Regions from separate parts of the Undibacterium sp. Ji50W genome, predicted to be linked through region 2. Evidence: predicted binding sites of a transcription regulator. Region 2 holds the regulator's gene; the other holds the start of a gene.
What was found. The regulator LexA, encoded in region 2, represses DNA repair genes until DNA is damaged. The targets are predictions, from matches to a motif close to ACTGTATNNNNATACAGT.

Region 1: a site for LexA is predicted at 1,514-1,531, ahead of dinB (DNA polymerase IV). Genes of this name have one in related genera too.

Annotation. Positions count from the first base shown of each region.
Region 1 is NZ_JBMPOX010000005.1:197,942-201,232, reverse strand. Features, by position in the region: gene ACO0K9_RS10880 (PAS domain-containing protein) at 1-870, opposite strand, end outside; gene ACO0K9_RS10875 (thioredoxin family protein) at 940-1,407, opposite strand; gene dinB (DNA polymerase IV) at 1,583-2,638, shown strand; gene ACO0K9_RS10865 (M16 family metallopeptidase) at 2,711-3,291, opposite strand, start outside.
Region 2 is NZ_JBMPOX010000018.1:5,548-8,838, reverse strand. Features, by position in the region: gene lon (endopeptidase La) at 1-759, shown strand, start outside; gene lexA (transcriptional repressor LexA) at 1,064-1,720, opposite strand; gene rpsF (30S ribosomal protein S6) at 1,986-2,354, shown strand; gene priB (primosomal replication protein N) at 2,386-2,685, shown strand; gene rpsR (30S ribosomal protein S18) at 2,695-2,979, shown strand; gene rplI (50S ribosomal protein L9) at 3,006-3,291, shown strand, end outside.

The sequences.
Region 1 (3,291 bases), on a different contig from region 2:
TTCCAGCTCTTTCGCCAACACCTTGTAGCGGTCTTTGCTGGATTTCAGCAGTTCCTGGTTTTGATGCAGCATGTCTTCGATCTGCTTGCGTTCGGTAATATCGATATGGGTGCCAACCATGCGCAGCGGCAGGCCACTGCTATCCCATTCGACGATGCTGCCCAGCGACATGATCCAGCGCCAGGCGCCAGCCTTGTTCTTTTGTCGGAATTCAGCATGGTAGTCACCCTTGCCCATGCCCTGGGCATGGGCTTTATAGGCTTTCTTAAGACTTTTGACATCATCCGGGTGCACCCCCGTGCCCCAGAAATAATCCCAGAACAGTTGCGGCGTAGCAAAGTCATCCGGGTCGTAACCCAGCATCTGCAGGTATTCCGGACTGAAACTGCCTTCGCCGGTTTGTAGATTGATATCGTACAGCCCCTGGTTTGAAGCCTTCATGACCAGGCGGCGCTGGCGTTCGGCAGCCTGCAATCTTTGCTCGGTCAGCTTGCGTTCGGTATTGTCTGTCAGAAAGCCATGCCACAATATACTGCCATCCGGCAATAATTCTGGCGTGGCATTCCCCATCACCCAGCGGTCTGGCTTGTCGGCAGAAATGATGCGGTATTCCTGGTGCCAGACGCTGAGATCGGTATACGATTTACGTATCGCGACTATCATTTTCGGCAAATCATCCGGATGTATGATGCTTGCCAGGAAACGGGCATCTTCACGCAACTGTTCTGCCTTGACCCCAAAAAAAGTGCTGACGGCATCGCTGGCGTATGGGAAACAGACGCGGCCATCCGGATAACGCCGGTATTGATAAAACATGACCGGCAGATGATGCGAAAAACTCGATAACAGATGATGGCTGCGTCTCAGCATGTCCAGCTCCGCCTGATCAGGCGGAAGCATGGGTGGGGGAGACAGATCAGACATCCGGATTGACCATGCTTAGTGATACAGGGCGGTGATTTCATCAAAAAAATCATATACCCCTTGCTCACTCATTTTGCGGGCATTCGACAATTCGCCACCTTTGGATGCATACAGCACACTATTGTCCGGCCTTAACAAGACCGCTGCCGGTATCCCCTTTTTGGTCGGCGTGCCATAGCTATCGGACAGGTCCATATTTTTATCGAACTGGCCGACATTCACCTTGACGGTGACAAACTTGCTGTTCAGCAGGGGGGCGTTTTTGCCATGCATGGATTTGTCCAGTTCCAGGCAATCCTTGCACCAGTTGGCACCGAAGATCACCAGAACTTTTTTGTCACTTTTTTGAGCTTCTGCCAGCGCTTTGGTGATGGCGGTCCTGGCATCGGCGCTTTCATCATAGACTTGCGCCGGATTGGTGCCGGCATGCGCCATGCTCAAGCCAAAAACCATAGTACAAATCAGCGAAAACAGTTTTTTCATCACCTATCCTTCAAAAAAAGCATGCAAATCGTGTTGCGGAAGATAAGACTATCTTAGCTTAAACCACAACAACTAGTCATTTCTTACAAGAATTAGTCGCATTTATACTGTATGTATGCTCAGTTAAACCCTGGATTCGGGATAAAATACGGTATTCTTACTTTGAGTAGCCAGTTTGAAAAAGATTATCCATTGCGACTGTGACTGTTTTTATGCAGCGATAGAGATGCGTGATGATCCGACGCTGCGTGGAAAACCCCTGGCGGTGGGCGGTAAGCCCGACCAGCGCGGGGTGGTGGCGACCTGTAATTATGAAGCGCGCCGCTTCGGCATCCGTTCGGCCATGCCGATGTCACAGGCGGTGCGGCGCTGCCCGGACCTGCTGATCATGCCGCCGACTATGGAAAAATACCGGGTAGCCTCGCGCCAGATCCTGGCGATTTACCGTGATTACACCGATGCAGTGGAACCGCTGTCGCTGGATGAAGCTTATCTGGATGTCAGCCATTCCACCCAGTACAAAGGCAGTGCCACCCTGATAGCGCAAGAGATACGGGCGCGCATTGCCGACACGGTGGGCATTACTGCATCTGCCGGGGTGGCACCGAACAAGTTCCTGGCCAAGATCGCAAGTGACTGGAACAAGCCAGATGGCATGTTCGTCATTTTGCCCGACCAGGTGGAAGACTTCGTCGCCGCTTTGCCGGTGGCCCGCCTGTTTGGTGTCGGCAAGGTCACTGCCGCCAAACTGCATTCCATGGGCATCCATGAATGCCGCGACTTGCTGACCTGGTCGCTACCGGACCTGATGCAGCATTTTGGCAAACTGGGGAATAATCTGTACCAGCTTTGCCGTGGCATAGACCGGCGTGAAGTATGCGCTTACTCGGAACGTAAATCAGTGAGTGTGGAAGAAACCTATACCATCGATTTACCGGATTTAGCCACCTGCCAGGCCGAGTTGCCGGTCCTGTTCAAGTCCTTGCAGCAGCGCATGCAAAGGGCGGCAGCAGAAGACAGTATACAGAAGCTGTATGTCAAAATCCGTTTTTCAGATTTTCGCGTCACCACGGTGGAATGCGGTGCCAGGGCGCTGGATCAGGACATGTATGCACAACTGCTGGCAACCGGCTATTCTCGCCGCCAGTTACCAGTACGCCTGCTGGGTCTGGGAACGCGGCTAGCCGATGAGAAAACCGAGAGTCAGTTGAATTTGTTTGGTGGTGAATAGCTGCAAGGACTTTCCTCATGAGAAGGAGGGAATTCCTTGCAGCCTGGTTTGTAGGCTTACTTGATTGTAGGCTTATTTGAAATCACCCGCAAAAACCCGCACCAGCTTGTCATAACCCAGATGCCGGTTCATGGCTTCCTTGATGGTGGTGACGCTCAGGCCCTGGATTTTCTTTTCCATCTCGGCATCAAATTGCATATTACGACCCAGATACAGGTTGGTGGTCAGTGTGGATGCGAGGGCATTGTCCTGGCTGCGTTCCAGTTGCATTTGCTGTAGCAGGCTCTTCTTGCCGTCTTCCAGTTCGGCGGCGCTAAAGCCATCTTTCAGGGCGCGGCTAATTTCTTCCCGTATGCCGGTTTCCAGCTTGACGCGGTTTTGCGGTGCATAAATGGCCGCGACCGAGAAGGAAGCGACTTCATCCAGGGATGAGCCATTGAAGGAGGAACTACCGCCATAACTGATGCCGTCTTTTTGGCGTATGCGTTCCAGGATGCGTGAGTTAAAACTACCACCCAGCAGGTAATTACCCATCACCAGTGCCGGGTAGTCAGGATGTTTGATGCCGACGGGTACCTGCATGCTGGCATAGAAGAAGGCATTGGCCTTGTCCGGTGTGATCAATTGTTTTTCTTCGGCCTTGGTGGCGCGAT
Region 2 (3,291 bases):
AAGGTCGTGAAAATGCTCTTGCTGAAAAAGACCGAGAAAAAAGCCACGGTCAATTCCAAGAATCTGGATAAATACCTGGGTGTGCGTCGCTATGACTTTGGCGTCGCTGTCAAGGATAACCAGATTGGCCAGGTAGTCGGTTTGGCCTGGACCGAAGTGGGCGGCGATTTGCTGACCATCGAAGCCGTAGCCATGCCGGGCAAAGGCGGGGTCATTCGTACAGGTACCCTGGGTGATGTCATGAAAGAATCGATCGAAGCAGCCCGTACCGTGGTACGCAGTCGCGCCAAGCGTCTGGGTATCAAGGCTGATGTGTTCGAGAAGAGTGACATCCATATCCACGTACCCGAAGGTGCAACACCGAAAGACGGTCCGTCTGCCGGTATTGCCATGACCACGGCGCTGGTGTCTGTGTTCACCGGTATCCCGGTTCGTGCTGATGTCGCCATGACAGGCGAGATCACACTGCGTGGCGAAGTATTGCCTATCGGTGGCTTGAAAGAAAAATTGCTGGCTGCACATCGCGGTGGTATCAAAACCGTGTTGATACCAGAAGAAAATGCCAAGGATCTGACCGAGATCCCGGACAATGTCAAAAACAAACTGGAAATCATCCCGGTTCGCTGGATAGACAAAGTCCTGGAAATCGCACTGGAAACCCAGCCTGTTCCTCTGGTCGACGAGCCAGTCCCCGTAGCTGCCGCCGCAACACCGGCAACGCCAGAAACACCGGCGGATACGACAGTGGTGAAACACTAGGTTGCTTAGAACTTGTTACGATCTGTAGCGAGCGAGCGTCAGCGGGGTGAAGAGCAGCGCAAAAAGCGGAATGTACTTAAGTACATGAGCATTTTGAGCAGCGCATGAGCCCCGATCACGCTCGCGCAGTAAGATCGTAAACAGGTTCTTAGGGGGTGTCGGCGTATGCCGGCACGCTCTGCTAGCCAATAAAGAAAAGCGCCCGATTTTTAATCGGGCGCTTTTTTATTGATGCTGGCATAAAAGTTTGAGGACGAGCCAGGCGTGATCCGGATGAGAGGGGAGGATCACGCCCAGGCTGTCCTCAAACCCAGTTTCTCATCAGGCCGACTGCCAGGCCTTCCAGAGCAAAATCTTCTTCGGTATCGCCGACCCTGATGATGGGATAATCCGGGTTTTCTGGCATCAGTTCGATCAGGTCACCGGTTTTCTTGTAGCGTTTGACGGTGACATCATCACCCAGGCGGGCGACGACGATCTGGCCATTGCGGGCGCTGTCAGTTTTTTTGACGGCCAGCAAATCACCATCGAGTATGCCGGCATCGCGCATGGACATGCCGCGTACCTTCAGCAAAAAGTCAGGCTTGGCAGAGAACAGGGCGGGGTCCACATGGTAGGTGGATTCGATATGTTCGCTAGCCAGTATCGGCGAACCGGCAGCGACGCGGCCAACCAGCGGCAGGCTCAGTTGCATCAGTGCCGGATGCGGTAGCGCCATCTGTATGCCGGGGATGTGGCTGGACAGTGCGGATTCCAGCAGGCGTATGCCGCGCGAGGTGCCAGCGGCAATCTCGATCACACCCTTGCGTGCCAGTGCCTGCAAATGCTCTTCGGCCGCATTGGTGGAGCGGAATCCCAGTTCAGCGGCAATTTCTGCGCGGGTAGGCGGAAATCCGGTATTTTGGATGGCATCCTTGATCAGGTTAAGTATTTGTTCCTGGCGGGCAGTCAGTTTTAGCATGGCGTTTTCTAATGGTGAATGTGCTGTATATGCAAGCAGTCTGTATTTTTATACAGTAAAGCTGAATATGCAAGTCAAAATCCGAAAAGAGTAGCAAAAATGTGAAAAATATCCTCATTCAAACAGGTGAATGAGGTGTTTGCCTGGCTAAGTCACTGATCTAATTGATCAAAATGAAAAACTGGGTTATTATTGTCGGCTTTCCTCTTCCCGCACTCGTCTTGACGCCGAGGCGGGCTATTTTTATTGTCCACAAGGAGAATATATGCGTCATTATGAAATCGTATTTATCGTACATCCCGATCAGAGCGAGCAAGTTCCTGCAATGATCGAACGCTACAAGGCAAGTGTTGTAGCGCGTGGTGGTCAAATCCATCGCGTTGAAGACTGGGGCCGTCGTCAACTGGCTTACATGATTCAAAAACTGGCGAAAGCGCACTATGTTTGCTTGAACATTGAATGCGATGCTGAAACTCTGCTCGAGTTGGAAACAGCATTTAAATTCAATGATGCTGTCTTGCGTCACCTGACAGTCAAACTGAAAAAAGCAGAAGCAACACCTTCTCCAATGATGAAAGCTGTTCAGAAGGAAGATGCTGCAAAAGCGCAACGTGTTGAAGCGCCTGCTGCTTAATTATTCATTGACAGAGGTCGTGTAAAAAATAGTGAATCAGCTGAAGCTTGTAGCCCGGATCGTAGAAAAAACCGCATTGCGGTACACACCGGCCGGTATACCGATAGCTTCTGCGACATTGATGCACAGTTCGGAAACTCGTGAGGCGAACGCAGTTCGACAGGTCGAGTTTGAAATTTCAGCAGTTGCGGCAGGGGAGATTTCCCGCCAATTCAATGAAATTGCACTGGATGTGCCGGTGGAATTTACTGGTTTTTTAGCACGCAAAAATCGCAATAGCAAAAGTCTCGTTTTTCATGTCACTGAATTCGGGACACCTTTACTAGATTAGGAGCCAAAAATGGCATTCGGTAAAAAATTCGACAAAAGCAAATTGAAGCAAAAGCGTCAGCAACAAAATCCTTTGTTCAAGCGCAAAAAATTCTGCCGTTTCACAGCGGCACATGTAGAAAAAGTTGACTACAAAGACATCGACACACTGAAAGACTTCGTGCAAGAAAACGGCAAAATCATGCCTGCACGTCTGACAGGTACTAAAGCGTTGTACCAGCGTCAAGTTGATACAGCAATCAAACGTGCACGTTACCTCGCGTTGCTGCCATACACTGATTTGCACACAGCGTAATTGACGACAAGGTAAAGGAGAAAAATATGCAAGTTATTCTGTTGGATAAAGTCGTTAATCTCGGCAATCTGGGTGATGTAGTTCGTGTAAAAGACGGCTATGCCCGTAACTTTTTGATTCCTCAACGTATGGCTCGTCGTGCAACGACAGTTGCCGTTGCTGAATTCGAAGCAAAACGCGCTGAACTGGAAAAAGTAGCAGCCGCCAAATTGGCAGCAGCACAGGCTCAAGGTGAAAAACTGTCCGGTTTGACAGTGCAAATCACCCAGAAATCTGGTGTTGATGGCCGTTTGTTCGGTTCCGTTACTAACT